DNA from 4 places in the Marinobacter sp. KM021 genome. Region 1 is predicted to be linked to each of the others. Evidence: predicted binding sites of a transcription regulator. Region 1 holds the regulator's gene; each other region holds the start of a gene.
What was found. The regulator FliA, encoded in region 1, starts transcription of late flagellar genes. The targets are predictions, from matches to a motif close to CTAAAGTTTNNNNNNNNNNNGCCGNTAA.
Positions count from the first base shown of each region.

Region 2: a site for FliA is predicted at 2,483-2,510, ahead of RVM24_RS10815 (methyl-accepting chemotaxis protein). Genes of this name have one in related genera too.
Region 3: a site for FliA is predicted at 3,752-3,779, ahead of RVM24_RS09495 (flagellin). Genes of this name have one in related genera too.
Region 4: a site for FliA is predicted at 3,351-3,378, ahead of RVM24_RS15100 (methyl-accepting chemotaxis protein). Genes of this name have one in related genera too.

Region 1 is NZ_CP136129.1:648,678-656,775, forward strand. It holds gene flhA (flagellar biosynthesis protein FlhA) at 1-1,675, shown strand, start outside; gene flhF (flagellar biosynthesis protein FlhF) at 1,733-3,049, shown strand; gene RVM24_RS03100 (MinD/ParA family protein) at 3,120-3,932, shown strand; gene RVM24_RS03105 (RNA polymerase sigma factor FliA) at 3,965-4,708, shown strand; gene cheY (chemotaxis response regulator CheY) at 4,868-5,251, shown strand; gene RVM24_RS03115 (protein phosphatase CheZ) at 5,272-6,057, shown strand; gene RVM24_RS03120 (chemotaxis protein CheA) at 6,078-8,098, shown strand, end outside.
Region 2 is NZ_CP136129.1:2,305,949-2,314,046, reverse strand. It holds gene RVM24_RS10825 (2OG-Fe(II) oxygenase family protein) at 1-213, opposite strand, end outside; gene RVM24_RS10820 (PhoX family protein) at 395-2,428, shown strand; gene RVM24_RS10815 (methyl-accepting chemotaxis protein) at 2,645-4,285, shown strand; gene RVM24_RS10810 (DUF4870 family protein) at 4,328-4,696, shown strand; gene RVM24_RS10805 (MFS transporter) at 4,705-6,018, opposite strand; gene RVM24_RS10800 (23S rRNA (adenine(2030)-N(6))-methyltransferase RlmJ) at 6,176-7,015, shown strand; gene RVM24_RS10795 (hypothetical protein) at 7,034-8,098, shown strand, end outside.
Region 3 is NZ_CP136129.1:2,011,618-2,019,715, reverse strand. It holds gene RVM24_RS09505 (motility associated factor glycosyltransferase family protein) at 1-1,898, opposite strand, end outside; gene RVM24_RS09500 (flagellin) at 2,018-3,496, opposite strand; gene RVM24_RS09495 (flagellin) at 3,868-5,340, shown strand; gene RVM24_RS09490 (flagellar protein FlaG) at 5,412-5,846, shown strand; gene fliD (flagellar filament capping protein FliD) at 6,040-7,998, shown strand; gene fliS (flagellar export chaperone FliS) at 8,065-8,098, shown strand, end outside.
Region 4 is NZ_CP136129.1:3,203,782-3,211,879, reverse strand. It holds gene RVM24_RS15115 (substrate-binding domain-containing protein) at 1-389, opposite strand, end outside; gene RVM24_RS15110 (hypothetical protein) at 399-710, opposite strand; gene RVM24_RS15105 (hypothetical protein) at 840-1,604, opposite strand; gene RVM24_RS15100 (methyl-accepting chemotaxis protein) at 1,633-3,246, opposite strand; gene uvrD (DNA helicase II) at 3,499-5,664, shown strand; gene RVM24_RS15090 (undecaprenyl-diphosphate phosphatase) at 5,997-6,794, opposite strand; gene arsB (ACR3 family arsenite efflux transporter) at 6,929-7,993, opposite strand; gene arsH (arsenical resistance protein ArsH) at 8,003-8,098, opposite strand, start outside.

The DNA of each region.
Region 1 (8,098 bases):
GAACGCGGGCCTGATCAACCAGGACGAGGCCAAAAGCCGCCGTTCGGAGATTGCCCAGGAAGCGGATTTCTATGGGTCCATGGATGGTGCGTCCAAGTTTGTAAAGGGCGATGCCATTGCGGGGTTGCTGATTCTTGCGATCAATATCATTGGTGGTATCTCGATCGGCATGCTCCAGCATGGCCTGGACTTTGGCCTGGCGATGCAGCGGTACGCGCTGCTGACCATTGGTGACGGCCTGGTTGCCCAGATTCCATCACTGTTGCTGTCTACTTCCGCTGCCATCATGGTAACGCGGGTAACGGCCAGCCAGGACATGGGCGGGCAGATCATTCATCAGATGTTCAACGCGCCCAAGGCCATCGGTATTGCCGCAGTCATCCTGATTATCCTGGGTCTGATTCCGGGCATGCCCCATGTTGCCTTCCTGGGATTGGGCAGCCTTGCCGCCGGTGCGGCCTGGCTGATCTGGAAAAAGCAAAGCCAGACTGTGGAAGAAGAGGGCGTTTACGCCGGTCGTGGCGGCATGGCTGGTGGAGCGCCCCGTGCCGGTGGCGAGGTGGTTCAGGATCGGTCCGGCGCAGAAGGACAGGCGCTGCCGGCGCCCGGTGAAACCCGGGAGCTGGGCTGGGATGATGTGGCGACCGTTGACATCGTTGGTCTGGAAGTGGGCTACCGGCTGATTCCTCTGGTCGATAAATCCCAGGGCGGGCAGCTGCTCAGTCGCATCAAGGGGGTTCGGAAAAAACTGTCTCAGGATCTGGGTTTCCTGATGCCGTCAGTGCACATTCGGGACAATCTGGACCTGATGCCAAACGTCTACCGCATTACCCTGATGGGTGTGACCATTGCCGAGGCGGAGATTCACCCGGAACGTGAGCTGGCCATTGATCCGGGCCAGGTGTTTGGCAAGGTGGAAGGCATTGCAGGCAAAGATCCGGCCTTTGGCCTGGATGCCATCTGGATTGAGCCAGACAAGAAAGACCAGGCCCAGACCCTGGGCTATACCGTGGTGGATGCCAGCACGGTGGTGGCTACCCACCTTAACCAGATTCTGCAAAAGCACGCCCATGAACTTATCGGCCATGAAGAGGCCCAGAAGTGGCTGGACCAGTTGGAGAAAATGGCTCCGAAACTGGCGGAGGAGCTGGTGCCTACGACGATTTCCGTGAGCGTCCTGCTGCGGGTACTGCAGAACCTGCTCCGGGAAGAAGTGCCGGTCAGGGATATGCGCTCCATTGCCGAGGCCATTGTTAACGTGCACCCCAGAAGCCAGGACCCGAAACTGTTGACCACCCTGGCTCGCCAGGCGCTTCGCCGAATGATCGTTCAGAGCATCTGTGGCAACGATGCCGAGATTCCGGTGATCACTCTGGATCCCGATCTGGAACAGTTATTGCTTAAGTCTGTTCAGCAGAGTCAACAATCCGGCGGACAGGAAGATATTGGCCTGGTGCTTGAGCCCAACATGGTGGAAAAGCTGCAGCGGTCTCTTCAGGACAGTGTTCAGCGCCAGGAAATGCTGGGCAAGCCGGCGATTCTTCTGGTTTCCGGGCCCTTGCGGCCAGTGCTGGCAAAGTTTGCCAGTTATGGGGTAGAGCGTTTGCATGTGCTCTCGTACCAGGAAATTCCGGATAACAAACAGATCACGATAGTCGCCTCTGTTGGCCAGTAAGGCCGGCAGGGCAAGGCGAACACCCGATTCGGGCACGCCGGTGGAGGATGAAGCGTTATGAAAGTACAACGGTTTTTTGCAAAGACCATGGCCGAAGCCCTGAAACAGGTCAGTCATGAGATGGGGCCGGATGCCGTTATTTTGTCCAATCGCCGGGTGGACGGAGGCGTCGAAATTGTGACGGCCCTGGACTATGACGAAAATATGGCACGCCAGCGCCTTGGCGAGAAAGCGGCACAGGCCACCAACGGCTCGCGCCTGGCGGAGCTGCAGGCAGACCAGCATCGTCGGTTGGAAGAAGAGTTGAACCGATCGCGCAGTCGCATTCGCGAAGTGCGGGAGAAGCGGGCGGGTGTCGGCGCGGAATATGATCGTGCACTGGCTGATGATCGGCCGGCTGCCGACTGGTCAGGTGAGTTGGCTGGTGGATCGACCTCGGTGGGCAATGCGGGTGGCCGACCAGAGGCGGGCTACTCGGATGAGTTGGCGAGCATGAGAGCGGAAATCAACTCCCTGAGAGAGATGGTCAGCGGCCGTACCTCGGTACCCGAGAAGCCTGCAGTCGCGGCATCCAATGCGGTTCAGCAGAGGCTTGCAGAGCGGCTGCAGGAATTTGGCCTGGGCGCGGAGCTGGCAACCTCTCTGTCCCGTCAGCATCGCGCCGGCAGGTTGGAAGACGGTTGGAAGCAATCCCTGAAGATGCTGGCCACCGGCGTACGTACCGCTCGGGAACACTGGCTTGAGGCCGGCGGCGTCTATGCGCTGGTGGGGCCAACCGGGTCTGGGAAGACCACCACCATTGGCAAGCTGGCAGCCCAATATGTACTGGAGCACGGGCCGGATTCCCTGGCTTTGGTCACCACCGATCGCTACCGGGTGGCAGCCCATGAACAGCTGTTTGTGTTTGGCCGTATCCTCAATGTTCCGGTCCGGGTTGTGGACGAGAGTCATTCCCTGGATGACATTCTGGACGAATTGTCAGACCGGCACCTGGTTCTGATTGATACTGCCGGGCTGACCAGCTCGGATCGCGGTTATCAGGAACAGCTGGCGGAGTTGGCCCGGAGCGATCACAATATCCGTACCCATCTGGTCGTGTCTGCCACCAGCCAGCCGCGCATCATGAAATCCGTGTGGCATTGCTATAAGATGGCAAACCTTGCAGGCTGCGTGATGACCAAAATTGACGAAGCGCTGACACTGGGTGAGTCTTTGGGCTTTGTCATGGAAACCGGCCTGCCAGTGGCATGGTATACCGATGGCCAGAAGATTCCCGAAGACCTGCACCGGGCAGAGGCCATTCCTCTGGTGCGGTTGGGCGTAGAACGCCTGAAAACAATGCAGCACGGCCAGGCCGTTGCAGAAGGGGCCTGAGGCCCGGTGGTACAGCCGGTGCGCTGCCGTTTGTGCCCACACAAGAACGCAGTAAGAGACTGATAACAGTATGAGCAGACCACATCCGGTTCAGGTGATTGCGGTTACCGGCGGCAAGGGCGGTGTCGGCAAGAGTAATGTGTCCGTCAACCTCGGTATCGCGCTGGCCCAGAAAGGCCGGCGGGTGGTGTTGCTGGATGCAGACCTTGGCCTTGCCAATATCGACGTGCTGTTGGGCATTACCGCCAATCGCAATCTGCAGGATGTGCTCAGTGGCGAGTGCGACCTCAAGGACGTTCTGGTCAACGGCCCGGGTGGTATCAAGATTGTCCCCGCATCGTCCGGCACCCAGCGTATGACCCAGTTGAGCCCGATGGAACATGCAGGGCTGATCAACGCCTTCAGCGAGCTGGGTGACCAGATTGATGTGCTGATTGTTGACACAGCAGCCGGTATTTCCGAGTCGGTCGTCAGTTTCCTGCGGGCCTCCCAGGAATTGCTGCTGGTGGTGTGCGATGAGCCTACCTCCATTACCGATGCCTATGCCCTGATCAAACTGATGAATCGCGACTACGGCACCAACCGTTTCCGTATTCTGGCGAATCAGGTGCGAAATGAGCAGGAAGGCCGGCATCTGTATGAAAAACTGACCCGTGTCACCGAGCGTTTCCTTGATGTAGCACTACAATATGTAGGTATCGTGCCTTACGACGAAGCCGTCAAAAAAGCCGTTCAGCGGCAGCGGGCCGTTCTGGATGCCTATCCACGGGCTAAGGCGTCGCTGGCGATCCGTGCCCTGGCAGAGAAAGTGGACAGCTGGCCGCTGCCATCATCGCCAAGAGGGCATCTGGAGTTTTTCGTGGAGCGGCTCGTCGAAGTCTGATCTGAATCCAGTCCTATAAGAAAACCGGATACATGACATTGGCGAAAAACCTGGGAATCTACCATCAGGCTGGCGCAAAAGGCCCCTCTCAGCTGATTGAGGAGCATGCGCCGCTGGTCAAGAAAATCGCCCTTCATCTGATGGCCCGTTTGCCGGCCTCGGTTCAGCTTGAAGACCTCATGCAGGCCGGCATGATTGGCCTGCTGGAAGCTGCACAACGCTATTCCACCGGCAAGGGTGCCACCTTTGAAACCTACGCAGGCATTCGTATCCGCGGTGCCATGGTGGATGAAATCCGCAAGGGCGACTGGGTTCCCCGCTCCGTTCACCGCAATGCCCGCCGTATCGCGGCAGCCATCAAAACGGTTGAAGACCGCACCGGGCGCGAGGCCCAGGATGTCGATGTTGCCGAAGAGCTGGGCATTGACCTGTCGGAATATCATGCGTCCCTGGCAGACGCCAACAGTGGCCGACTTTTTAGCCTTGATGAGCTCAATGAATCCGGAGAGCTGCCGATAGAAGAAACAGAGGCCAGCGATAATCCCCTGGATGGCATTGCATCAAATGCATTCCAGAAAAGCCTGGCAGAGGCAATCGAAGAGCTTCCTGAGCGAGAAAAGCTGGTGTTGAGCCTCTACTACCAGGAAGAGCTCAACCTGAAGGAAATCGGCGCGGTGCTGGGCGTCAGCGAGAGCCGGGTCAGCCAGATTCATAGCCAGGCGGCCCTTCGTCTCAGGGGGCGGTTGTCCGATTGGCGGGAAGACGAGCCAGAATAAACCGGGCCGGCGCTGACCGCGCGGCGCGTAACTGTGTAGATTTTGGTAACCGGCGCTTTACAACGCGGCCAAACACCACACAATAAGCGGTTAAAGCAGCGGCCTGCTAGACTTTCAAAAGGCTTAATGAAATCCGGGTGTTACTGACTGGAGGTCCCATTGGACAAAAACATGAAAATTCTCATTGTGGATGACTTTTCCACAATGCGGCGAATCATCAAGAATCTGCTGCGCGATCTTGGCTTCACCAATACGGATGAAGCGGACGATGGCAACACTGCATTGCCCATGCTCAGGAGCGGCAAGTACGACTTCCTGGTGACCGACTGGAACATGCCTGGCATGTCGGGTTTTGATCTGCTCAAGGCGGTGCGGGCAGACGAGAACCTGAAGAACCTGCCGGTGCTGATGGTAACCGCGGAGGCCAAGCGTGACCAGATTGTGGCGGCGGCGCAGGCCGGCGTTAACGGGTACGTCGTCAAACCGTTTACCGCTGCCGTTCTCAAGGAAAAGATTGAGAAGATCTTCGAGCGAATCCAGTAACCAGAGGTCGGATGGCTGTCATGACTGACAAGAACGAGAACCATCAGGGCCTCGACCCGGAGGTAACCGAAAAGCTCCAGCAGCAAAGCTCCGAACTGGCCGAATGCATCAGTTCCGGCGATTACGCCCGTGCGATGTCGGTGATCAACGAGCTTAGTGAAGTTCGCGACCAGAGCCTCTATCGGGAAGTGGGGCGGTTGACCCGGAGCCTGCACGAGGCTATCCGAAATTTTCAGATAGACGCCCGCAGTGCCGAGCAGAAAGAAGCCTTGTCCAAGATGTCCGATGCCTCGGATCGGCTGGCCTACGTTGTCCAGATGACCAGCCAGGCGGCCAATCGCACCATGGACCTGGTCGAAGAAAGCATGCCGGTGGCGCATACCATGCGCGACGAAGCGACCGCCCTGCGAGACGAATGGCAGCGGTTGCGCCGTCGGGAAATGGAGCCGGCAGAATTCCGGGAGCTGTACGGCCGCATTGATCGCTTCTTTGCGGGCCTGGCCACAGATTCCGATACCCTGTACAGCAACCTGTCAGAAATCCTTCTGGCCCAGGACTTCCAGGATCTTACCGGGCAGGTTATCCAGAAAGTAACGGCTCTTGTGAAAGAAGTCGAAGAGAACCTGCTTGGCCTGGTGGTGATGGCCAGCCACGTGGACCAGCTCACCGGCACCGTGCACCAGATTGAAGAAAAAGAAGAATCGGCCGAAAAAGGGGTAGGGCCTCAGATCAAGGCTGAGGAGCGTGATGATGTAGTTTCGGGGCAGGACGACGTTGATGACCTGTTATCCAGTCTCGGTTTCTGAACGATTATAGAGGGTGACGCATGGCGTTTGATGCCGACGAAGAGATCCTGCAGGACTTCCTGGTTGAAGCCGGCGAGATTCTCGAAAAGCTGTCCGAGCAGCTGGTAGATCTTGAGCAGCATCCGGATGACAGCAACCTGCTCAACGCCATCTTCCGTGGTTTCCACACGGTCAAGGGCGGTGCCGGGTTCCTGCAGCTCGAAGCGCTGGTCAACTGCTGTCACTCTGCGGAAAATGTGTTCGATATCCTCCGCAACCACAAGCGCAAGGTCACCTCCGAATTGATGGACGTGGTGCTGGAAGCTCTGGACCACGTCAACGCCATGTTTGATCAGGTTCGTAACCGTGAAGAGCCGACTCCGGCTCCGGACGAATTGATCGCTGCGCTGGATGAACTTGCCAAGCCGGAAGGCGACACGGCAGCGCCGGCACCGGCAACGCCAGAACCCGAACCTGCCGCCGGTGCGGGCAATGATTCCGGCGATATTACCGACGAAGAGTTTGAGCAACTGCTGGATGCCCTGGCCGATGAAAAAGGTGCAGAGCAACAGCCGGCGGCCGCACCGGAAAACACCTCCGCCAACGACGCCGGGTCAGACGGCGACGAGATCACCGACGACGAATTTGAAGCCCTGCTGGACCAGTTGCATGGTAAAGGCCAGTTTGCTGGCCCCCCGGTTGTTGAAAACGACACCCCGCCGGAGCCGGAACCAGAAGAGCCGGAAAAATCATCCACTGGTGATGATCTGATCACCGATGACGAGTTTGAAAACCTGCTGGATGAGCTGCATGGCAAAGGCAAGAGCCCTGGTGCGGCCCCCGCAGCGGAGACCAAACCTGAGCCTGCGGCCAAGCCTGAGCCAAAGAAGCCGGAACCAAAACAACCGGAACCCGCCAGGCAGGAAGCCAAGCCGGCAGCCCCCTCCGCCCCGGCAAGAGATGCGGCGCCCGCAGCCGAGACCACCGTGCGGGTGGATACCAAGCGCCTTGACGACATCATGAATATGGTGGGTGAGCTGGTACTGGTCCGTAATCGCCTGCAGCGCCTGGGCTCCGAGAGCGAAGATGAACATATGCACAAGGCGGTCGCCAACCTCGACGTGGTGACCACCGATTTGCAGGCGGCGGTCATGCAGACCCGCATGCAACCGATCAAAAAGGTATTCGGGCGCTTCCCACGGGTGGTACGAGACCTGGCCCGAGGGCTGAAGAAAGAAATCAACCTGGTGATGCACGGGGAAGAAACCGACCTGGACAAGAACCTGGTCGAAGCGCTGTCCGACCCGCTGGTTCACCTGGTCAGAAACTCCGTTGATCATGGCATTGAAATGCCAGAGGTGCGGGAAAAGGCCGGTAAGCCCCGTGCAGGCACTGTGACCCTGTCTGCGGAACAGGAGGGGGATCATATCCTGCTTTCCATCTCTGACGATGGCGCGGGTATGAACCCTGATGTTCTGCGCCGAAAAGCGGTGGAGAAAGGACTGTACGACCAGGACGCCGCAGATCGACTGACCGATAACGAGTGTTTTAACCTGATTTTTGCCGCCGGTTTCTCGACCAAGGAACAGATATCCGATGTTTCTGGCCGAGGCGTGGGCATGGACGTGGTGAAAACCAAGATCGGCCAACTTAACGGCCAGATCAACATCGTGTCTGAACAGGGCAAGGGCACCAGCATTATTATCAAGGTGCCGCTCACCCTGGCGATCATGCCTACGCTGATGATCATGCTGGGCGATCAGTCTTTCGCCTTGCCCCTGGTGAACGTGGTTGAAATTTTCCATCTGGATCTGTCGAAAACGAACATCGTCGATGGCCGGGAATGCATTGTGGTGCGTGACAAGGTATTCCCGCTGTTCCACATCAAGCGCTGGCTGGTACATGGCGCGGCTGGTCAGAAAGAGCCGGAAAACGCCCATGTGGTGATTGTGGCCATGGGTACAAAGCAGGTCGGGTTCGTGGTGGACCAGCTGATCGGCCAGGAAGAGGTGGTGATCAAGCCCCTGGGGCGGGCGTTACAGGGTACGCCCGGTATGGCCGG
Region 2 (8,098 bases), 1.7 Mb from region 1:
TGGGCCACCACTTGGACCTAAGCGGGACTTGCCGAACACTAAGATTGTGAGGTTGGCATTTTCCATCCTCTCCAGTGCTTCAAACCTCTGTGGAGAGGCACTGATGATGAGCAGGGCAGGCTTCCCGCAATATTGTTCGTAGAAAAGCCTGTTTGCTCCACCCACCGCCGGCAATACAAAATCTGGAAATGGCTCACCAGCGCGTAACTTCATTGAAACTCCCTGAGTCGCGATTTTGTTATCTACTCGCCTATTGTCCTGTTTATACGTGACAAAAGCTTTGCAGCCGCTGTCATAAATATGACCAGTACTTGCAATCACATCGTCAACCAAACGCAATGATTAATAGCGACCATCAGGTTTCCGAAACATAACTCGAAAAGAGAGAGAAACCATGGATAAGCGTAATCTCAACCCCGTTCATCAAGACCCAGGTTACGAGCCTGAGTGTAATAACTCCGGCAATCGCACCTTCGGCTCTATTCTTGAGGCCCGTCTCGCCCGTCGTGGCGTTTTGAAAGGCGGTCTTGCAGCTGCCGTTGCAGGCGTTTTTGGCGGGGCAGCTCTGACTGGGTGCGGAGGTTCAAGCTCCTCTGGCGGTACGGGCGGTTCGACAACGGCGCCTGACCTTGTAGGCTTTAAGGCTGTTCCCGTGAGTGAGGCAGACTCCATTGTCGTGCCTGAAGGATATTCTGCTCGTGTGATTGGCGCCTGGGGCGACCCGATCTTGTCTAACGAGGGCGTTTTCCCTGAGTTTTCACTGGATAATTCCGGTGCCGATCAGGCGGCCCAGATCGGCTCCCACCACGACGGTATGCATTACTTCCCGATTGAGGGGAGCTCGGAAGATGGTTTGCTTGTCCTGAACCACGAATACATCGAACCCCGCTTCATGCATCAAGCTGCCCAAGGTCAGAACTTCGGCAGCGGTTCTTTCCCGATGATTGATGAGTCAACCCGGGATACCGATCAGGTGCTTCGTGAAATGAATGCGCACGGTGTATCCGTGTACCGGGTGCAGCGTGATGCCAGCGGTGTGTGGGCGCCTGTGCAAGGAGATTCGTTCAATCGTCGGATCACCGCCCTGACCGCGATGGAAATTTCCGGGCCCGTCCGGGGTTCTGATTTTGTCAAAACCCAGTTCAGCCCGGCCGGTACCGAAACCCGTGGAACCCTGAACAACTGTGCCCATGGCGTAACACCCTGGAACACTTATATGATGTCTGAGGAGAATTGGGCGGGTTACTTCCTCAATACCGCTGAACAGCCGGATTCCCAGAGTCGCTACGGTGTTCGTTCCTCAGGTTCGTCCCGCTATGCGTGGGAACTGGCTCAGAGCGGCGAAGAGCAGTACACCCGATTTAACGCCACTCCATCCGGCGCGTCCGCAACGGATGACTTCCGTAATGAACCCCATTGCTTTGGCTGGATGGTGGAGTTCGATCCGTTCGATTCGGCCTCCAAACCGGTCAAACGCACGGCGTTGGGTCGCTTTGCCCACGAAGGGGTCGTCTTTGCTCCTGCAATCGAGGGTCAGCCGGTTGTCTGTTACTCCGGTGATGACGCGCGCTTTGAGTACATCTACAAGTTCGTTAGCGCCCAGCCCTATCATGCCGCTACGGCCGGTGGACACCTTTTGGATTCTGGTACCTTATACGTCGCCAAGTTTAACGAAGACGGCACCGGCGAGTGGATTCCCCTGGTCTTTGGCTTGGGTGAGTTGACTGCTGAGAATGGCTTCAGCAGCCAGGCGGATGTGTTGGTACGCACACGCTCTGCTGCCGATGCGGTCGGTGCTACAAAAATGGACCGTCCTGAGTGGGGGGCAGTAGATCCAAACACCCGCGAGGTGTACTTCACACTGACCAACAACTCCCGCCGGGAAGAGAGTGATGAAGCTAACCCGCGTGCTGCCAATCCCTGGGGACATATCATTCGCTGGCAGGAAGGAAATGACTCTGGCACTGCCATGGTATTCAACTGGGATATCTTCCTGCTGGCTGGTCCTGAGGACGATTCGGAGTTTCAGAATGCCGGTCTGGATGATGATCAGAAATTTGTTAACCCCGATGGCCTTTGGTTCGACGCAGATTCCCGTCTGTGGATCCAGACCGACATCAGTGAGAGCGTCCAGAACAGTGGCGATTTTGCCCAGTTCGGTAATAACCAGATGCTGGCTGCAGACCCGGTCAATGGCGTTTTGCGCCGATTCCTGACAGGCCCTATTGGCCAGGAAATCACCGGCGTTGTCACCACCCCGGACCAGCGCACAATGTTTATCAACGTGCAGCACCCTGGCGCAACAACAAGCCGTGATGATTTTGAGAACGGCAACCTGATCAGCCACTGGCCAGACGGCGGAAACAGTATTCCGCGTTCTGCCACGGTGGTGATCACAAAGGATGACGGTGGCAAGATCGGCAGCTAACGCTCCGTCACGTTCCGCCCTGAAACCCGCGCCCTTGTGGCGCGGTTTTTTTTGTTACAGATTTCTATGAAAGTGCCGATAAATTGATCAGGGAGCCAATAGTGGCATCCAGAATCCACTAAAGTAGCAGTTATTAACCTGAATCATTTCTTTACTCTCAACGCTGGCCTTAAATAACAAAATGTTTGCGTACGCAATGATAAAGAAGAGGGCACCATGGGCTTACTCGATCGCGCTGCAATTATTTGGGGGGTGGGCATTGCTGTTGCGCTCGGCATTGTCTGTCTGTGGGTGGCACCGTTGTTAGGACTGGATGCGGCCTCGATGCTGATTGGTCTGGTGCTTGGCCTGGTGGTGGCCGCCGGTTATCTGATTGTGCGGGTACTGGAGCCGATCGAGAAAGGTATTGCCGGCCTGAACGATGGCTCGCTTGCGGAAGATCACCCCCTGAGAGCCCAATGCCAGCAGTTGCTGGAGGACGCCCGTGCCGGCAAGGCGCTGGTTGAAACCTTGTCTGACAGTGCCGACAAGAACGCCATTTCCGCCGCCGAAGTGTCCTACGCGGCGGATCAGGTGAAAAAACGCCTTGACCGGCAGGTGGAAGAAACCGCCCAGATGGCCGATTACGCTGGCAAGATAACCGAGTCTGTTCGTGAGTCGTCCGAACAGGCCACCAACGCCGCCACCATGGCGTTGCAGAACCGGGAAGTCAGCGTTGAGGGGCGCCAGGCGTTGGTTTCCGCCATTGAAAGTGTCCGGATTGTGCATCAGCAGTCGGGCGAGAATCTCAGCCTGATTCAGGCTCTGAACGAAAAGTCCACCAAGATCCAGGGCGTTACCTCTACCATCCAGGGCATTGCTGAGCAGACCAACCTGCTGGCCCTGAACGCCGCTATCGAAGCAGCGCGGGCCGGTGATCAGGGCCGGGGCTTTGCGGTGGTGGCGGATGAGGTTCGACAGCTGGCGGGGCGCACTGCACAAGCGACCAGCGAAGTGGCGGAAACCCTGGAAGAAATCCAGGGCGATACTTCCCTGATCGTTGCCCGAATTGAGGACCTGGCCCGCTCCGTGGAGCAGGGGCTGACATCCGTTGAAAGCGTTGGCGCGCAGCTGGATCTGATTCGCGACCAATCCGACCGGGTGCAGCAGCAGGTTGCCCGTATTGCAGAGATTGACCAGGCCAATGAGCAGAGTCTGGAACAGGTGTTCTCTGTCATTGAATCGGTGCGAGATCATATTGCTGAAAGCGACAGCAGTGTGGCTTCTCTGGCGGGCCAGGCGGCTACCCTGATGGAACTGGCGGAAAACGCCAATGCCTCGTTTGCGTTGAACAGTAGCCAAAGTTACCACCGATCGTTCTTTGATCAGGCGCGTGCGGGAGCCGCCCAGATCGGTGAGCTTTTTGAGCAGGCCATTCAGCAGGGCAAACTGAGCGAATCGGCCCTATTCGAGAAGAAACGAGAGTCGATCCCGAACACCAACCCCCAGCAATACAGCAGCGCCTTCGACCGTTTCACTGACCAGGTGCTGCCAGCGGTGCAGGAGAGCATCAAGAATTCCCACGATGCCATCGTCTTCTCCATTGCCTGCGCCCCGGATGGCTACGTGCCAACCCACAATCGGGATTTTGCCCACCCGCCCACCGGTAACCCCGAAGTGGATCTGGTGAAAAGCCGGAGCAAGCGACTGTTCAATGATCGCACCGGTATTCGTTGTGGCAGTCACACTCAGGACATGCTGTTGCAAACCTACCGGCGCGATACCGGTGAGATCATGCATGACCTGTCGGTGCCCATCTATGTCAACGGCAAGCACTGGGGTGGTTTCCGGATAGGTTACCGGCCTTCCGGGCACTGAGGTTCGCTGCTATGCTGCGGGTTTGGTTGAAAGGAGTTGCCCGTGGCTGAGCCTGAGTTTATTCCCGCCGAATCAAATCAGAACAAACCGCAGGGGGCGGATTCCGCCCGCAACCTGGCGATTATTGTCTATATTCTGCAGGGACTGGCATTCTTTCTTGGCGGGATCACTGCGCTGGTCGGGGTGATCATCAACTACGTCAAGATGGATGAGGTGCGTGGCACCTGGATTGAGCCCCATTTTCGCTGGCAGATCCGCACCTTCTGGATTGGCCTGCTGTGGCTGGTGATCGGCACCCTTACCCTGATGGTGATTATTGGCTGGTTTATCCTTCTGGGGATGGCCATCTGGGTGATCTATCGCATTGTTAAAGGCGCCCTGGCGCTGAACGACGGCAAGGCACCCGAGTAACGGGACGCTCAGTCTTCGGTGACCTCTTTCAGGCGCAGGGCGCTGACCATTCCGGTAAAGCCCATCAGCCCCAGCACGATAATCACCGCGATGTCTGAAATCAGCGACAGCGCGGCGGTCAGCCCCCCGGTTACCAGCAGCAGAACCCCGATCACCGTATTGCTGACGGCGGTATAATCTGTGCGTTTGTTGCCTCCGGCCATATCCACCAGGTAGGTTTTACGCCCCAGGCGCACGCCGGCATGGGCGATGCTCAGAACAAAGAATGCGGCGGGGTAGAACCAGGCACCACCTACACCCGGCCCGAAGATCAAGGCACTGAAGCCCACCAACAGGCAGACGGCGCTGGCCATGGCTGCGCCCCGTATGATGACCCGCCGGCTTGAGGTATCTGCCGCCCAGCCCCAGAAACTGGCACTGACCGAGCTGGCCAGGCTACTGGCCAACAGAAACACCCCAAGCATCCAGCCGACATCCGATTGCTTCTGCGCCAGCACTACGAAATAGGGCGACGCCAAGGCCGAGCATAGCAGCAGGGCACGGGTTACCACGAAGTGGCGAAAGGGCGCATCGTCTCTCAGCAGCGACAAACTCTGAATGGCTTCGGTCATGGCATTGTTGCCGCCGCCGGTTTCACCGGGGAATTCTTCCACACTGGCAAACAGAAAACCGGCGATCACCCACAGCACCGCAGCGAGCAGCAGAAGCAGGCTGTAGAACCCGAGGGTTGGATCGCCACGATCCCAGAACAGAAGAGCGGTCATGGCGACCGTCAGGGAGCCGCCAATGGTGGTGGCAAGGCCAGACAACCGGCCTCGACGGGTTTTCGGGATGCACTTGCCCTGAACGTCTTTCATCGCCACTGAGCAAAAGCCCCGGGCCAGGGAGAACACCACCAACCCTGCAATGATGCCCATGCCGGCGGCATAACCTTCCAGAAACCAGACGCTGGCGGCCATACCAACCACGCTGACCGATTGCCCGAAGCTACCCAACGTCCAGAACCACTTGCGCACCGCCTTGCGCCGAACCCAGGCGGCAATCACCATTTGTGGCACCATGGAACCGGATTCCCGTATCGGCACCAGCCAGGCCACCAGGGCAGGGGCACCGACGGCGCTCATCATCCACGCCAGAACGGTTTTCGGGCTGATCAGAAGGTCGCCGAGCTTGGTCAAAACATTGGCCGCAAGAATCAGAAAGAAATTCCTGGGTACCTCCCGACAGGCCTCCTCGGGAATGTCTTTGCAGACCCTGGCGTCTTCTTCGTTAGCGATGAGGGCATACAGCTGGTCAACGGGGGCGTTACTCTGGCCAGGCAAGGTTGTTCTCCTTATTTCACAAGAGCGCAAGCATAGCAGGTTGCCGTGTGCCTGATCACCGGCTTGGAGGGTGCAAGTGCCACGCTGCGGGCTTCCAGCAGGGTTGCCTGGGCCCGGCAGGTGATGCTTAATGGGCGCCTGAGATCAGGAGCCCGATATGCTGAGTTACCTTCACGCCTTTCACGCTGGCAACTTTGCCGATGTGCAAAAACACGCTGCCCTCACGCTGGCGCTGGCCATGATGCAGGCGAAAAAGACCCCGATTGCCTGTTTTGATACCCACGCCGGCAGTGCGATGTACGATCTGGCCAGCGACCGGGCCAGGAAAACGGCGGAGGCCGACAGCGGAATCCAGCGATTGTGGGCCATGCGCCAGAGGCTGGCGTCAATGGACTGGCGCCCGATGCTGGAGGTGTTGGCACGTCATAATGGTGCTGGTGAAACCCTGGCCCATTATCCCGGTTCTCCCGCCTGGTTTGCGGAATTTGCCCGCCCTGGTGATTCCGTGACGGCCTTTGAACTGCACCCGTCCGAGGGGCGAGCCCTGGAAATCTGGGCTCGTGATGCCGGTGTCCGGGTGCTGCAGCAGGATGGACTGGCAGGACTGGTCCGACAGTTGCCGCCGCCCCAGCCAAGACTGCTGACCCTGATCGATCCCTCCTATGAGATCAAAGACGATTACCAGCAGGTTTCGGATACTTTGCACAAGGCATGGAAAAAATGCCGTCACGGGGTCTATCTTATCTGGTATCCCATCCTGACCAGCGGATTGGAGCAGCGCCTGATCAGCGAGCTGGAAAAAGGCGACGTGCGCAAGATCCTGCGCCATGAGGTGCGGCTGGATCAACCGCCGGAGCGCGGCATGGTCGGTTCAGGTTTGTTGGTGGTGAATCCGCCCTGGGGCTTTGAACAACGCTTCATGGCTATGATGGATGATGTGCAGGGCGACGCAGGGCTTGGCTTATCTCAGTCCCTGAGCTGGCTGGTTCCGGAATAATCTGGCGGGAGTATCGCATTGGCGAATGACGTTGTAGAAGACCACCCGTATCTGCCTGGCGGACTGATTGCGCTGGACCAATGGAAAACCCCTGAGACCTCGGTTCAGAAAACCATCCGCGGCGCCTTTCGGGACATTCTTGACCAGTTGAGAGCCGGTATCAGCCCGGAGGAGCAGGCATTCCAGAGCCTGGATGATCTGCCGATGCTGTCTGGGGATCGGCTGAAGGAATTTGCACCGGAACCGGATGCCGCATTGCTGGCGCAGGTATTGGTGGACCAGTTCGATCAGCTACACCGTGACGGAGCCAGCCATCGCGAGGTGAACTTTGTGGTGGCGCCTCCGTTTTCCGGGGTGAAGGAAGCCCTCCGCTGCCTGTCCCGGAGAGTGCTGACACCTCCGGATAACCTGTTGATGACAGAGCAGGACGCTGGTGCCTGGTGGGATGAACAACTGTCCGGCGGCGACTGGGTGATTCCGGAACTTGCGGATTTCTGGCTCAGGCATCCGGGCGGGCTGAATCTGCTTCGGGAACTCTTCGCTCGCATCGCGCTGGACCATGCCGGTAATGGCATGGTTGGCTGTTCCAGCTGGTGCTGGCAGTTCTGGCGCCAGTATTCACCGGAGCTCAGCCTGGCACCTTACACCCTGGCGCCGCTGACTGGTGAGCAATTGACCCGGTGGCTGGATTACCTGGCGTCCGGCCAGGGAGAGCAGCAGGTTACTGCCAGAATGACCCGCGATGGGTTGTATGTTCTGCCGGCACCCGGGCAGGACTCTGACCTGAAATACAGCAGCTTTAACCAGGACCTGGCAACCCTTGCTCGGGGCAACCGGGGTGTGGCGCTCGCTATCTGGCAACGTACCTTGCGGGCCCGGCCCGAGAAAGACGATGAAGACTCGGGCAAGGAAGTTGTCCGGCTGGCCGGGCGTCGGTGCTGGGTTGCTCCGCTGGATCAGATCAGCCTGCCCTCGGTGCCTGCGAGTGCCGGGCGACAGCCGAGCCACATTCTGCATGCCTTGTTGTTGCACGACGGCCTTGATACCGAGCAGGTGGCATTGGTGACCGGGCTACAGAAACAG
Region 3 (8,098 bases), 1.4 Mb from region 1:
GCAAGGGCGTGTGCGAACCCAGCATAGAGATGGTGCCTGACTGCGCCTCGTATCATGTAATAGAACCCTGGATCGCTTTTAATTAACTCCCCTTCTAAGTAGCGACTGATTTCAGAGGACAGCCTCGTAATGTCTTTCTTCCCTCTTACGCGTTGGCTCTTTATCATTCCCTCAATTTTTCTTGCGAGTTGACTCAGCTTTTCACAAGTTACGTTGAGGGTGTCCTCTAAGTTTTCTAGTGAGATTGCTTGTGAGTCTTTGCTGAACAGTTTTTTCAGAACGCGAGCCTTCTCGTTTTTATCACCCAACTCTATTATCGTGTCGTTGAATTGAGCTTCGGTTATCCAGGTTGAGCCTTCAATCGCTGCGCCGTCTGCACAGTTAAAAAACTTATAGGCCGAGGATGCGGCTGTCGTTGCCCCAATTAAACCTTCGACAGCTCTCTTTGCAGTGAAATAGATGGGAGTGGTAAAAACCACGCTATCATTTACGCCTTGTACTTTGAAGGTATTGGATTGTTGGAAGACTTTACTCGCTCCCTTTTTAAGCTCTGTACCAATGGTATCGTCTTCACTTTCCATATACACCGATCGCATGGAATGGTGCTTTCCATGGTCGCGAAATCCGAAATCTGTTCCGAAAAGGAAGATGTTCCGAAGTCCAAGCTGGGTGCATAATGCAATCGCAGTATTAGTGCAGGTTGGAGCTCCGCCAGCGATACTGGTTTCTGGTGACCCGAACAGCGTTCCGATAGGGTTTTCTTTCTTGAAGAATAGGCGCTGATCTCCAAATAGGTCCCAAATCAATGGGCAGATCTGAGATGCGGCAATAATTCGGATAGACTTAAGCTTCTTTTGATCATAAGAACTGATCACACGGTAGTTCAGGTAATCCGATTCCAGCTCGACGTGAAAATCAGGATAAATATCGTTCTCGATGAGGACCCTCAGCCCCGTCCCGGCACTGACAATGATTATATTTTCGCGGTTGGCTTTTAATCCATCTATACGGTCATCAAGCGATGGCCCACTCCCAACAATAATCGTTGGAATAGTCGACGAAATGGAGTTTATTTCGGGTATGACTTTGACGCCCATATGGAAAGCATGAAGTGCGTTATTTAATTGGCGCACCTCGTCATCGTAATGGCCCCAGGTTGTGAGAGTTGCAATTGCTTCACGGTTGATGCGTTTTGCAACGGCATCCATTGTTTTGTCCCCCCGCTCGTTTAGGAACAGGTTCATTACCGGAAACATTGGTGTGAAGTGCATCAAATGCTTTACCAGAGCCGGCCAGATTGCATCTTCCGTTTTGTCGACACCAATCAAAAAACGGATGGATCGGCCTGCGCGCTGGAATGTTGAGCACACTTTTGCCCAATCCACCGTTAAAAGGCTGGCGCCAAAGATTTCTAAATTGGGTTCAATTACTATTGCATTTTCAACGTCTGTTCTTGTGACAAGCTCCTCAATTTGGAGGCCAAGTCCCACGCCTTGGAAAACAACCAAGGGGTAGAAGTTAGGAATTGGGTATCCCTTGAAGTCTTTTTTGTTTAATGGTGATTTTCTGATGATCTGGTCGATTGCGAGGTGAGCAAAGCGAGGATGGTGGTAATCGCCAGGCCATGGAGGGGGTAGCGATGGGAGCATTTTGTTGTGCGCGAATGTTGACTTGAATAGCTCTACACCTTGGTGCGCTCGTTTTTTGCCTTGTCCTTGATATAGAGATACTCCTCCCAGATTAAGGTCGAGTTCGTCTTCTACGTTGCTAATAACGACTTCAGCTTCCGTCAGCTTATAGTTTGCGTAGTAACGGTAGATGTCAGGGTAGAATTTCTTGAAGAATAGGAGATTAGTTTCGCGACGACGAACAAATTCCAAGGCTTTGTTTTTAACCACTGCGGCGAACTCCGGGATGCTGCTGAGTTTTAAGTCATCTTAGCATATGGTCATAAGGCAGGCGTAAGAGATAGCTCCGTACCGAAGGACTCGGTACGGAGCTATCCTTTTTCTAAAGCTTATCCTTGCAGGAGCTGGAGCACCTGCTGAGGTCTAGCATTAGCTTGTGCTAGAACTGATAGGCCTGCCTGCTGGAGAACCTGAGTTCGAGCAAGCTCGGCAGTCTCTGCAGCGAAATCTGCGTCACGAATTCGGCTGTTCGCTGCACTTAGATTCTCTGACGTGGTGCTTAGATTCGCGATTGTTGATTCGAACCTGTTCTGGACAGCACCAAGCTCGCTTCGGATAGCATTGATTGTCGTGAGCGCTGAATCAACGCGTTTTATTGCATCGTTGGCGCCGGCCACAGTTCGAATGTCGACACCCTCAAGGCTTCCCGAGGCAGTAATGGTTTCTCCACCTGCGAGAAAACCAGCATTTTCCGGCGAATTGCCGCCGATAGTAATATCTTCGAGCGCCTCGATCGTCACTTGTCCGCGGAGTACAGCACCTGCGGCAGTACCGATTGTCAATGCGAGCCCGGACGTGCTTCCAGTCGCCGTAGCTGCAGCAGTTCCAACAGCCGTTGTCTCAGCCGTGATGGTAATGTTCTTGCCATCCGCATTAGTCAGAATAACGCCAGTGGAGTTGCTACTCGCAGTCAATCCCTCAATACCCTGCGCATTGATCGCGGCAGCGAGGTCTGCACTATCCAGCGAATTGGTGGAGCCGGCCGCAATGGTCTCAGTCACGGTGACAGCAGAGGCTGTGCCCACGCTGATCGACAATGAGTAGACAGTGTCGTTACCAGAAGTGGCCGCAGCTCCATCAATCGCGGCAAACGTCACATCCTGTACGTTGGTTGCCGAAACAGTAGGTAATCCTGGTATGTTCGCCTGTTTAATAGCATTTACTGTGGCTTCGGCAGAAGCGTCTGTTCCAGTTCCAGGTATCGGATAGGCTTCGCTTTGTCCTACAGAAATCGTCAAATCACCATCAGCTAACGGAACATCTGATATCTGGCGCGGGCCCGAAGATGCGAGAGAGCCAATTTGATCGGCTCTAGACCCACGGGACAAATCGACGCTGATGGTATCGCCCGAATTCGCACCGACCTGGAATGTTTTCTCCCCGAAGGACCCATCCAGTACCTTCAGGCCGTTAAAGTTTGTTTGTTCAGCTATGCGCTGTATTTCTTCGATCCGCTGCTGAACCTCTTGATCAAGCGCGATTCTGTCGGACGCACTGTTGGTCGCGTTGGCAGATTGAACTGCCAGATCTCTAACGCGCTGCAGGTTATTAATGACTTCGTTTAATGCTCCTTCGGTAGTTTGTGCAAGGGATATACCGTCACTAGCATTTCTTTGGGCGACATTGAGACCAGAAATTTGTGACTGAAACCGCGTGGATATGGCAAGGCCGGCAGCATCGTCTTTGGCCGAATTAATTCGGAGGCCGGAGGATAGTCGCTGCAGTGCCACGTTGGCATCACCTTGTGAGGCATTGAGGTTTCGTTGGGCATTCAATGAAGCAATGTTGGTATTAATCACCTGAGGCATATCAATTCTCCTTGCTCAGAGTTGCCGGTCGCTAGAGCTCTATGTTGAATAGTGCGCTTCGGCAGAAATTCGTTGAGTTACAGTCTTGGTTGTCACTAAGCGAAGGGTGTGCCAGTTTTTTTAAAATAGCTTTATCGTTTTGTTTTTAAAAACTTTATCTGATGGTATGAGTCTGAAACCTGATGGGTGTTGTGGGAGGTGAAGGGAAAGAAATTGCCGGTTTTACATTCCTTTACAAAATCTTGAATTTTTTTTCTAAAGCAATTTGGCTCAGTGCCGTTAATCAGGATAACAGGGTGGCGCTCTAAACATGTAAGTCGAGCGCTAGGCCTCATCCATGAAATCACGACATCAGTCGAAGGAGAAGCATTATGGCTCTCGGTATCAACACCAATGTAGCGTCACTAAACGCACAGAACCAACTGAGTAAGTCTCAGGGGATGAACGACCAAGCATTGCAGCGTCTGTCCTCAGGTCTTCGTATTAACTCCGCGAAGGATGACGCTGCGGGTCTGGCGATTTCGACGCGGTTTCAGTCCCAGATTTCTGGCTTGAACGTTGCCACCCGAAACGCCAATGACGGGATCTCTTTGGCGCAGACTGCTGAAGGTGCTCTTAATGAGATCACTAACAACCTCCAGCGGATTCGCGAGCTCGCAGTTCAGTCGGCCAACGCTACCAACAGCTCTTCTGATCGAGCTGCACTTAACGACGAGGTGCAGCAGCGTCTGGCTGAAGTCGAGCGTATTTCAACGCAGACCGCGTTCAACGGTTTGAAAGTGCTTGACGGCTCCTTTGGTCAGCAGGACTTCCAAGTCGGCGCTAACGCCGGAGAAGTTATTGGTGTTGACTTTACTCAGGGCACTCGTCTCCAGCAGATTGGGTCTCTCGCCACGATGACTGGTACTGCTGACGTGAGTGATGCTGCGCTCGCCGCTGGAGATTTGCAGATTAAGGTGGGGGATGGAGACTTTGTTACAATTGGTGCCTCATCATCGGATTCGGCGGAAGATAAGGCTCAGGCAATAACAGATGCCAATGTTCAGGGTCTCACCTCTGTTTCGGCAACCAATGTACAGGATGTGACGTTTGCCGCGATTGATGGAGCTGCGGCCACTTCTGGTAACGACACTGTCTACTCATTGTCGATCAGCGTGGGCACAGCCTCTGCTGTCACCGTGACTGAGACCATTGCGGCCGGCTCCACCAATTCGCTGGATAGTGCAGACCTCGCTGCCGCGATCAATGCGCAGGGTATTGAGGGATTGACTGCGAGTAGCAACTCCACTGGCGTTATTCTGACTAATGCGGATGGCAAGAACATTACCATCACGGCTGAGACAACGGCTGTTGGAACTGCTGCAGCTACGGCGACTGGAAGCACGTCCGGGCTCGCATTGACAATCGGTACTGCCGCAGGTGCTGTACTCCGCGGACAAGTGACGATCGAGGCGCTCGAAGATATTACTATCGGCGGTGACGATCCAACTGTAGCGGGTTTCGATGATGGCCAGATTGCAGCAGCCACTGGTAACCTCTCTAGCTTGAGTGTTACAGATGTTGCCAATGCCAACGATGCCATCAAAAGGATCGACTCAGCGTTACAGACCGTGAACAGTTTCCGAAGCGAGCTCGGTGCGGTTCAAAACCGCTTCGAGTCCACCATCGCCAACCTGAGCACCTCGGTCGAGAACCTCAGCGCATCCAACAGCCGTATCCTGGACGCTGACTTCGCGGCAGAAACTGCCAACCTGGCTAAATCCCAGGTACTGCAGCAGGCCGGTATCTCCGTCCTGGCTCAGGCGAACGCCCGTCCGCAGCAGGTTCTGTCCCTCCTGCAGTAAGGGGCATAGCGGTAACGGCCGGAACCCTCGGGTTCCGGCCTTCCGCCGTTGAAGGATAGCGAGGTACAGCTATGAATGACGTTAACCTGAACAGCCCGGACCTGAAACTGGTGCGCTCTGGCGCCCAGGCTCCGGCCAAGGCACTGTCGTCATCTCAGGCCGAGGGCCGGAACGCCCCTGACCTTGCTGCTTCGGCTGCCGGTACCCGCCAGGTGCAGGCTCCTCAGGTTGCTCAACAGGCTTCGCAGGCTGAAAAGCTGCAGGCCCGTAATGAAGAGCAGCGCAAGGAGCTGAATGAGGCGGTTAGCCAGTTGAACGACTTTGTTCAAACCGTGCAGCGGGATCTTCAGTTTGAAGTGGATAACGAAATGGGCCAGACCATCGTAAGGGTGGTTGATCAGCAAACCCAGGAAGTGATCCGCCAGATCCCGGACGAAGTGGCAATGAGGTTGGCAGAAAAATTGCAGCAGGACGAACCGCTGACGTTGTTTAACATCAAGGTGTAAAAGCTTGCCGCTTTTGCGCGGGTGAAAACGACGGTATTTCAGCACCGCCGCCTCTGAGAAGAGCCGGCGGTGTTCTGCGTTTACGCACTGTTACAAATCGGCATAGGAATTTTCCGAAAAAAGGCAAAGTTTTGCCGCCTGCTGCCGATAAACTGATCAGTACAGAGAATCGCCCCCCTGAGGAGGCACGGTTATGGCCAGTATTTCATCATTAGGTATCGGCTCCGGCGTTTTGACGTCGGATCTTGTCGACCAGTTGGTGGCTGCGGAGCGCAGGCCCACGGAAGTTCGGCTGGATCAGAAAACAGAGCGTACAGAAGCGCTTATTTCTGCCTATGGCATGTTGCGGAGCGCCGTAACGGAGCTGCGCCTGCCTATGCGACAGCTCGGTTCTGCGGATGCGATGAAGTCGTTTTCGGCCACTTCCTCGGGTAGCAATATTGATGTGTCGGTGGATGCCAGCAAGGCCAGCCGCGGCTCTTACAGCCTCGATGTGAAAAGTCTGGCGCAGTCCCAGGCCCTGGCCAGCCGGGATGTGTTCGCCGACCGGGATGCCACCAGCGTTGGCCGTGGCACCATGACGCTTCAGGTGGGTGACAAGACCACCAACATCACCATCGATTCTTCCAACGACACCCTGCAAGGCCTGGCGAATGCCATCAACGAGGCCAATGCGGGCGTCTCTGCCGGTGTGATTGATACCGGCAACGGTTTCCAGCTGGTGTTGTCTGCGGATGAGACCGGTGAAGCCAATGCCGTGAATATTTCCGTTACTGAAGATGGTGCCGCTCCGGGTTTGAGCCGGTTTGCTTTTGACACAGCAGATCCCGATAACGTGGATGGCATGCGCCAAACCATTGCGGCGAGCGATGCGGTGATGGAAATCAACGGCGTGGAAATTCGCCGGGCCACCAACACCATTGAAAACGTGGTGGATGGACTGACCTTCAACATTACTGGTGAGGGTAAGTCCACTATCAAAGTGAAGCAGGACACGGCGGCGGTTGCCGAGCGTGTTCAGGCGTTCGTAGACAAGTTCAACGAGCTGCAGGGTACTATTCGTGAGCTGTCTTCGTTCGATAGCGAAACCGGCCGGGGCAGTATTCTGACCGGGGATTCCACGGTTCGGAACATTCAGAACCAGTTGAAGCGGGTTTTAACAGATATTATTCCCGGGCTGGAAAACGCCAGTGTGCGGAGCCTGGCAGATGTGGGTATCAGCACCGATTTTCGTACTGGTGAGCTGCAGTTTGATAGTCAGAAGTTTCAGCAGCAGCTTCGGGAAAACCCGGATGATGTAACCGCTCTGTTTGCAGAGCAGGGCAGAACTAGCGATTCCCAGGTGGAGTTTGTTCGTAGCGGCTCTAATACTCGCCCGGGTGATTACAGTATTAATGTTACCCAGATGGCGACTCGGGGCAGTTTGAATTACGCGAGCGCCGATACCGTTAATGTTGGCGCTGACAACAGTTTCACTTTCCGGGTAGATGGTGAAACCACAGCGACTGTTTCGATTGCTGCAGATAACTATTCCGGTGAAGATTTTGCCGCTGCCATTCAGGCAGCCTTGCGCGAGAACTCGGCATTGAACGCGGCAGGCCGTTCGGTTCAGGTGGCTTATGATGCCACAGAGGGGTTGACGTTTACCTCTAACCGCTTTGGTAGCGATTCTAACGTAAGCCTGACCGGGCTGAGCAACGTTACAGGGCTTAACACCGCCACCGGCACCGCCGGCCAGGATGTCCAAGGCACCATTAACGGCCAGACTGCCCAGGGCGACGGCCAGGTGCTGTTCCTGGCAAACAGTGCCGGTGGCGATGCCGCTGGCCTGCAGGTGCGCATTACCGGTGGTGACGTAGGCAACCGTGGCTCGGTGAAGTTCATCGAGGGCGTGAGTGAACGCGCGGTAGATGCCATTACCAGCATTCTGGGTGCAGACGGTGCGTTGAGCTCCCGAACCGATGCCCTGAACCGGGACCTGGAGCGCATCCAGGAAGACCGGATCAAGCTGGACTTGCGGATTGAAAGCTATCAGGAACGCCTGGTGAAGCAATTCAGCGCCGCCGATTCCCTGATCTCCCAGCTTAACAGCACACGAGATTACGTGAGCCAGCAGTTGGCGGCCCTGGCGCCGAACAGGCAAAACGATTAAGTCAGCTATACTGATGGTTGGCCAGCCAACCATGGCATACCGGACAACGGTGAAACGAGGTTATATATGAACGGTTTACAGGCGTATCAGCGCGTTAATA
Region 4 (8,098 bases), 2.0 Mb from region 1:
CTGTCATCCACATCGGCGGAGTCGATGTAACCAATGGCACCGGGCGTGGAAGCGACCTGGGCTTTCATGGCGGAGGCATTGCCCGCTTCTTCCGGCGGTTGGCCACGGCCGGTGAACACCTGCTGAGACCAGAAGGCTTTCAGCTGGGCATCGTTACGGCCGGTGACCTTGCTGTGGAACTCGGCGCGGGTAGCGTCGCCTTCCGGCAGCTCGAAGGGGTTGGCACTTTGGCCATCCGGTAGCGCCTGACTGCGGTTCAGGTACAGATCACGAACTTGATTGGAACTGATGCTGTCCGGGCCACTCGGGTGACCAATAATCACCACATCTGCCAAGGCGAGGGGGCTGGCCATCAAGCAGGCCGCTAACAACAGGCTAAGCTTCTTCATGGGGCCTCCTTAAAACGCTGAGTCGATTTTCAGGGTGTAGACGTTGGTGCTGCTGGCGTTGCTTTCCAGCATGTAGGCGGTGTTCAGATTGCCAAAGCCCTTATCGAGCCCACGAACGTGGGTGATGTCTGCTTTGATGGCTACGCCCGGGGTGATGTCCCAGCGAGTACCAACGCTGTATTCATTGCGCTGGTAGTTGAGGATCGACTCCGGCACCACGCCAGGAATAAAGGCACCCGTGCGCTCGTTATCGTCCTTGCTCTCTGTCCAGCCTGTTGCAACATACGGCGTCCAGCTGCCGAAACGGTGACCAACAGACAAGTAAGCGGAGTCGGTATCGGCGAACTTGCCATCGACTTCTACCCGCGTGACTTCACCGATGATCAGCCAGCTGCCGTTGTCATAGCTCGCGCCCAGACCATAGAAGTTCCCTCGATCGCCGTCGGCGAGTTAGGTGATCCCAGCCGGTAATGTAATGCCGCTCTGTGCCGCCAGCGCGCCCAGTCGTGTCGCATCAATATCGGCTTCAGCCGTTGCTGCAACGCCCCGGATGGTCCACACATAGTCGGTCCAGCTCAGGTTCAGACCGGCTATGTTGCGCAGTTGCACATCACCCGAGTTACCGTCTTCGTCGGTAAAGCCGGTGAAGAAGTTGGCATTCAGTGAGGAGTTATCGAAGTTCCAGTTGTAGCTGGCATCGGCCCCCACATAGCTGGTGACAGCAATCGGGCCGTACACGCTCTGGGGCGGACGGGCCCAGGGCTGGGCGTAGCCGACTTCCAGGGAATCCGAGTACATGAAGAATGGAATGCGCATCTTGCCGGCGCGCAGCTGCAGGTTGTTGGTGGGACGGTGGCTCAGGTAGGCCCACTCGACTTCTGGCTCCCAATCATCGGCGCCGCGCCCAACCAGCTGCATCACAATCTGGCTTTTCTGGGTAACGTCAAAGGTACCCTGCAGGGCGAACAGGCTCAGGTCTTTGACTTCGGATTCTTCGGTGATGCCGGCGTAGCCTGCGTCGTTGCTGGCACGCGCGTAGCCGGTGCTGAAAAAGCCGTTAAACCGGACGCCGGTGTTGCGGGCCGAGTTCAGCTGCTGCTGCATGGCGTTCAGCTGTTGCTGCATGCGCTCCAGGGTTTGCTCGGTATCTTGTGCCATGACTGGCGTGGCGGCAATTGCCAACGCCAGGGGCGCGACGGAGAACAGTCTCTTCATCAGGTACATCCTAGTCTTTGGTTGGGTATTAAACTCGGAACTGGCCGGCAACGCTCTGCAATCCATTACTGACGTCCTGGATCTTGCGGCTGACGTTGTCCAGCTCATCGGTGCTTTCCATCACCGCCTCGGCATTGCGATGCATATCGCCCATGTGGCCGGTGACTTCGCTGAAGGTGGTGCTCTGCTCATAGGTGGCAGCAGCGATTTGTTCGTTCAGCTCGCTGATCTGCTGAACGTTTTCAAGGATCTTGCTCAGGACCTCGCCGGACTCAGTGGTGGCATCGACGCCCTCCCGGGCCATTTCCACGCTGCCTTTCATGGAGGTAACGGCATTGCCTGACAATTTGGACAGCTCGGAAATCACCTGCTGGATTTCTTCGGTTGCTTTGTGGGTACGCACGGCCAGCCCCCGAACTTCATCGGCTACCACGGCAAAACCGCGGCCGTGCTCACCGGCACGGGCAGCTTCGATGGCGGCATTCAGTGCCAGCAGGTTGGTCTGCTCAGCCACGGTTTGAATCGTTTCCAGCAGCCCCCCTACCTTCACGGAGAATTCGTCAAACTGGTTTACCAGGCCTGCAGTCTTTTCGATCTCTGCCATCAACTCCCGGATGGTGCTGATGTTGCTGTTGACCTTCTGCTGACCGGCAGTGGCAAATTTTGCAGCGTCTTGAGTCTGGTCAGACGCGGACGAGGCAAAGCCCGCCACTTCTTCAACGCTCTTGACCAGTTCTTCAACGGAGTTTCGGGTTGAGGAGATGGCCTGGGCCTGCTGGCTGATGCGCCCCAGGTTGGTCCGGCTGGTGCCGGCGAGGTGGGATGCAACATTGTTCAAGTCGCCAATATCGTTCTGGATGGTGGCAAACGAGTTGTGCAGCTTTTCAACAAACTTATTGAACTGGTTCACCAATGCGCGCAGTTCATCTTTGCCTTCATACTGAATTCGGGAAGTAAGGTCGCCCTCGCCAGACGCCATGTTGCGAAGCGAGTTGATAATTTGGTCCAGACTGCTTGAAATGGACCTGCCGATCACGAGGCTAAGCGCAACCAGCGCAATCAGAGCAACCACAAGAATTAACAGCGAAACCGTGCTGGCCTCAGTGGATGCCGCTGTGGTGTTGTCTATCGCATCCACCAGTCTGGTTTCCATGGCGTTGCGCATAGCATCCAGATCACTGCGCAGCTTTTCCAGACGGTTGGCGTTGGCAGAGGCTTCCTGGCCAATGCGGCCGAAATCCGCAGTACCGTCGATAATGGCCATAGCGATGCGGTTGGCGTTGGAGTAGTAAGTGTCCAGGTCTCTACCGAGCTGGTTCGCTTGCTGGCTCAAGCCGGGATTCAGGTCCGCAATCTTTTGCAGGTTGGAGGTAATGTCATTTTTCTGCGCTGCTGTGGCTTCCAGTTGCTGGTCATCGCCAGTGGTTACGGCGCTGTTGATCTGGTTCTCAATAAGCTGCAGCAGACCCCGATTAATGGTAGACAGTTCAAGGGACGGATAGAGCTGGTCACGAACCTCCGCTAGCCGTTGGGAATTGCTCCGCTCGGTAAGGATAGAAAACGCTTGGCTGACGACAAACGCGGTAATCGCAACCACAACCAGCAGTGCCAGTTTGTGAGATATTTTGAGTGATGAGAGCATGTTGTCGGTCCCTGTGCGTCAGCCATACGACTTTAGTCGGGCGGCATTCTAGGTCGTTTTTTGAACGTCTGACACAGAATTACTGTGTCAGTGTGTTAAGGCGTGTATCGGCGGCAGGTCCGCTGTCTTAATCCCTAGTCATTGAATTATTTGGTGATATACCTATTTGTAGGTAGCCGGCAGGACAAAGGACGAATACGTTCAGGCCTGATACAATGCCTGTAAATTTAACCAGTGATGAAGCCGATCTCCATGGATGTCTCCCACATTATCGACCCTCTGAACGACGCCCAGCGCGAGGCCGTTACCGCCCAGAACGATCACCTGCTGGTACTGGCCGGCGCGGGCAGTGGCAAGACGCGGGTGCTGGTACACCGGATTGCCTGGCTGATGACGGTAGACCGGGTGCCGCCCACCGGCATTCTGGCGGTGACTTTTACCAACAAGGCCGCCAAAGAGATGCGCTACCGCATTGAAGAGATGATGAATATTCCGTCTCGGGGATTGTGGTTCGGTACCTTTCACGGCATTGCTCACCGTTTGCTGCGTTCCCACTGGAAAGACGCCGGCCTGCCGGAGAATTTTCAGGTGCTGGACAGCGACGACCAGCTGCGCATGATCAAGCGAGTGATGCGGGAGTTCCAGATTGATGAAAGCCAGTGGCCGCCCAAGCAGGCCCAGTGGTTCATCAACAGCCAGAAAGACGAAGGCCTGCGCGCGGATCACATCCAGGAAAACCCGGGCGATCATTTCACCAGCACCATGCTCAAGATCTACCGCCAGTATGAAAAGCTCTGCCAGCAGGGCGGCCTGGTGGATTTTGGCGAGCTGCTGCTGCGCTCCCACGAACTCTGGTTGCACCGGCCGGAATTGCTGAAGCATTACCAGCAGCGTTTCCAGCACATTCTGGTGGACGAGTTCCAGGACACCAACACCATTCAATATGCCTGGTTGCAGGTGTTGGCCAGCAATCGCGTTCCGCTGACCGTGGTGGGTGATGATGACCAGTCCATCTACGGCTGGCGTGGCGCCAAGATCGAGAACATCCAGCAGTACCAGCGGGACTTCCCCAACGCCCGCCTGGTGCGGCTGGAGCAAAACTACCGCTCCACCCAGATGATCCTGAAGGCCGCCAACTCGGTGATCGCCAACAACCAGGGCCGTTTGGGCAAGGAATTGTGGACCGACGGCCCGGATGGCGAGCCGATCAGCCTGTACGCGGCGTTCAACGAGCAGGATGAAGCCAACTACATTGCCGATTCCATCAATGCCTGGGTTAACGACGGCAATCTGCGTAGCGAATCCGCGATCCTGTATCGCTCCAACGCCCAATCCCGTGTGCTGGAAGAGGCGCTGATGCGACAGGGCATTCCTTACCGGGTATACGGCGGCCTGCGCTTCTATGATCGCCAGGAAATCCGCAACGCCCTGGCGTACTTGCGCCTGGTGCAGTACCACCGGGACGACGCCGCCTTTGAACGGGTAGTAAACATTCCCACTCGGGGCATCGGTGCCAAGAGCCTGGCGGAATTGCGGGAATACGCCACCGAGCAAGGCATTTCCCTGTGGGAATCCGCCGAGCGACTACTGGCGGCGGGCCAGGTAAAAGGTCGGGCGAAAACCGGGTTGCAGTCGTTTATGGAGATTATCAACGGCTTGTCTGAAATGGTCGGTGAGGCGTCATTGCAGGGCCTGATGAAACAGGCCATCGAAGCCAGTGGCCTGAAGGACTACCACGCCAGCGAAAAAGGTGAGAAGGGCCAGGCGAGGGTAGAGAACCTGGAAGAACTGGTGAACGCGCTGTCGGATTTTGAAGTGGAAGACGGTGTCGACCCGCTGGCGGAGTTCATCGCCCAGGCAGCACTGGATGCCGGTGAAGCTCAGGCCGATGCCCATGAAGACAGCGTGCAGTTGATGACTCTGCACTCGGCCAAGGGCCTGGAATTCCCGCTGGTATTCCTGGCGGGTGTTGAGGAAGGTTTGTTCCCTCACAGCATGTCGCTGGAAGAGCCGGGGCGCATGGAAGAGGAGCGTCGGCTGGCCTATGTGGGCATTACCCGGGCGATGAAAAAGCTGGTGCTTACTTACGCGGAATCCCGCCGTTTGTACGGGCAGGAAAAGTTCCATGCGCTGTCGCGGTTTGTTCGGGAGATTCCGGCGGATTGTCTGCAGGAAGTGCGGTTGCGCAATACGGTGACGCGCCCGGCGATGGTGGGGCGCCCCAATGAAAGCATGTTCAGCCAGGATTCGGCCCAGCAGTCCGGTTTCAGCCTCGGCCAGCGCGTTCGTCATCCGAAGTTTGGTGAGGGCATCGTGATGAACTCCGAGGGGACGGGGCACCACACCCGCGTGCAGGTGAACTTTGATGAAGGGGCCAAGTGGCTGGTGTTGGCTTATGCTCCGTTGGAAGCCTGCTAGTTGGTGTTTGGTCCGGCTTGGGGATGGCCTGTTTAAAACACGCCTCAAGACGTCCTGTTCGGCTTGGGCTCCGCCATCCCTGGCTCCGCACAGTTTTAAACAGGCCATCCCCAACCCGAACCTCTGACGTGGGTGCAGTCCGCAACAGGTTAACGGGTTGATTTCAGTCAGTCGTTTGAGGCCCGCAAAGAGTTTGGCGCACAGGGCTGGTAAGGCTTGCCAAAACTGTGCGGAGCCAGGGATGGCGGAGCCCAAGCGTCACATGGATGTGCCGAAGGAGCGTGTTTTGGAAAGCCTTACCAGCTCTGTGCGAGCACCAAAACCGGGAAGGCCTACATCAAGACGGCATAAATCACACCCGCCAATGCGATACGGTAGAGAACGTAGGGCCACATGCCTACCTTGTTCAGCCACTTCAGGAAGAAATGAATGGCGGTGATCGCCATGATAAACGCCGTTACACCACCGACCAGAAACCCGGTCCAGTCCACGGTAATATCAGACGTCGCAGCCTCCAGAAGCTTCACCGCCGAAGCCAGCGCGGTAATCGGAATCGCCAGCAAAAAGGAAAACCGGGATGCCGTCTGTCGGCTCATGCCCAGCAGCAGGCCGGCGGTGATGGTGGCGCCGGAGCGGGAGGTGCCGGGGATGAGGGCCAGGGCCTGTGCGCAGCCTACCAGCAGGGCATCCTTCCAGGTCAGTGAATCCAGGGTCCGGCCTTTGTTCGGGCGCCAGTCGGCCCAGCCCAGGAGCAGGCCAAAGATCAGGGTGGTGAAGAAAATCACTTCCACCGCCCGCAGTTCGTTGTCGATCATGTCCAGCAAGGCCAGCCCGGCCAGGCCCGCAGGGATGGTGCCGATCACCAGGAACCAGGCCATATTGCCCTGGCCAATCATCTGGCGTTTACTCAGGGATAACAGTCCATCCCGGGTGATGGCGAAAACGTCTTTGCGGAAATAAAGCACCACCGCCAGCAGGGTGCCCACGTGCACGGCGAGGTCAAAGCCGACACCCTGGTCAGTCCACTCGAAAAAGGCGGGGATAAGGATCAGGTGGCCGGAGCTGGAGATGGGTAGGAACTCGGTCAGCCCCTGAAGAATGCCGAGAAAAAACGCCTGAAAAAAGTCCATGTGGTCCTGTCCGTCTGGTGGAAGAAATCTCTCCCGGTTTGCCAGCGGGCGATAGTATCAGGCGCGGGCGGGGCTGAACAGGCGGTGTGGATTACCCGCAGGACAGGAGCCCTTGCGGGTAATGTTTATCTTGCTCAGGCAGGAAAGTGGCCACGGGTCTTGTTGGCGATGCGAACCAGCATGAGCATCAATGGCACTTCCACCAGCACCCCCACAACGGTCGCCAGCGCGGCACCCGATTGCAGACCAAACAGGGCAATCGCGGCCGCCACCGCCAGCTCAAAGAAATTGCTGGCACCGATCATGGCGCCGGGCGCAGCAATGCAGTGGCGTACCTTCCAAAGCTTTGCCCAGCCGTAGGCGATGAAAAAGATCAACACCGTCTGGATGATCAACGGCACGGCAATCAGGGCAATGTGCAACGGGTTCTGCAGAATGACTTCACCCTGGAAGGCAAACAGCAGCACCAGCGTGACGATCAGGGCCGCCGGCGTCACCGGCCCCAAGCGTTTCATGAATACGTCGTCGTACCAGCGCTGGCCGTGGCGGGCAATCAGGATGCGGCGTGTGAAATAGCCGGCGGTCAGCGGAATCACAATATAAAGAAGTACCGATATCAGGACGGTATCCCAGGGTACCTGGATATCCGAAATCCCCAGCAGGAACACCACAATCGGTGCGAAGGCGAATAGCATGATGATGTCGTTCAGGGAAACCTGCACCAGGGTGTAGGCGGCATCGCCACGGGTCAGGTAACTCCAGACAAACACCATGGCGGTGCAGGGGGCTGCACCCAGCAGGATGGCGCCGGCAAGGTATTCGCTCGCCAGATCTGGTGCGATGAAGGGCTCAAACACTACCATCAAAAAGAACCAGGCGATGGCAAACATGGTGAAGGGCTTGATCAGCCAGTTCACCGTGGTGGTGATGGCAAGCCCCTTGGGCTCTTTGCGTACCCCGACAATGGCGCTGAAATCGATCTGGGCCATCATCGGGAAGATCATTGCCCAGATCAGGATGGCGATGGGGATGGATACCTGTGCGTATTCAAACCGGGACAGGGTTTCCGGCACGGAGGGCGCCATTTGGCCCAGGGCTACGCCGACAACAATCGCCAGGGCTACCCAGACAGACAGGTAGCGCTCGAAAACACCCATGCCGCCGGATGAAGCCTCCGCGGCCAGCTCGTTACTGCTCATTGCACTTCCTTATATGGAACGTTGGTTCACGCGCTTGGACAATTGTTCTGCACTTTCCCTGCGCTCGGAATAACGATCGGTCAGGTAATCGCTGCGGTCCCGCAC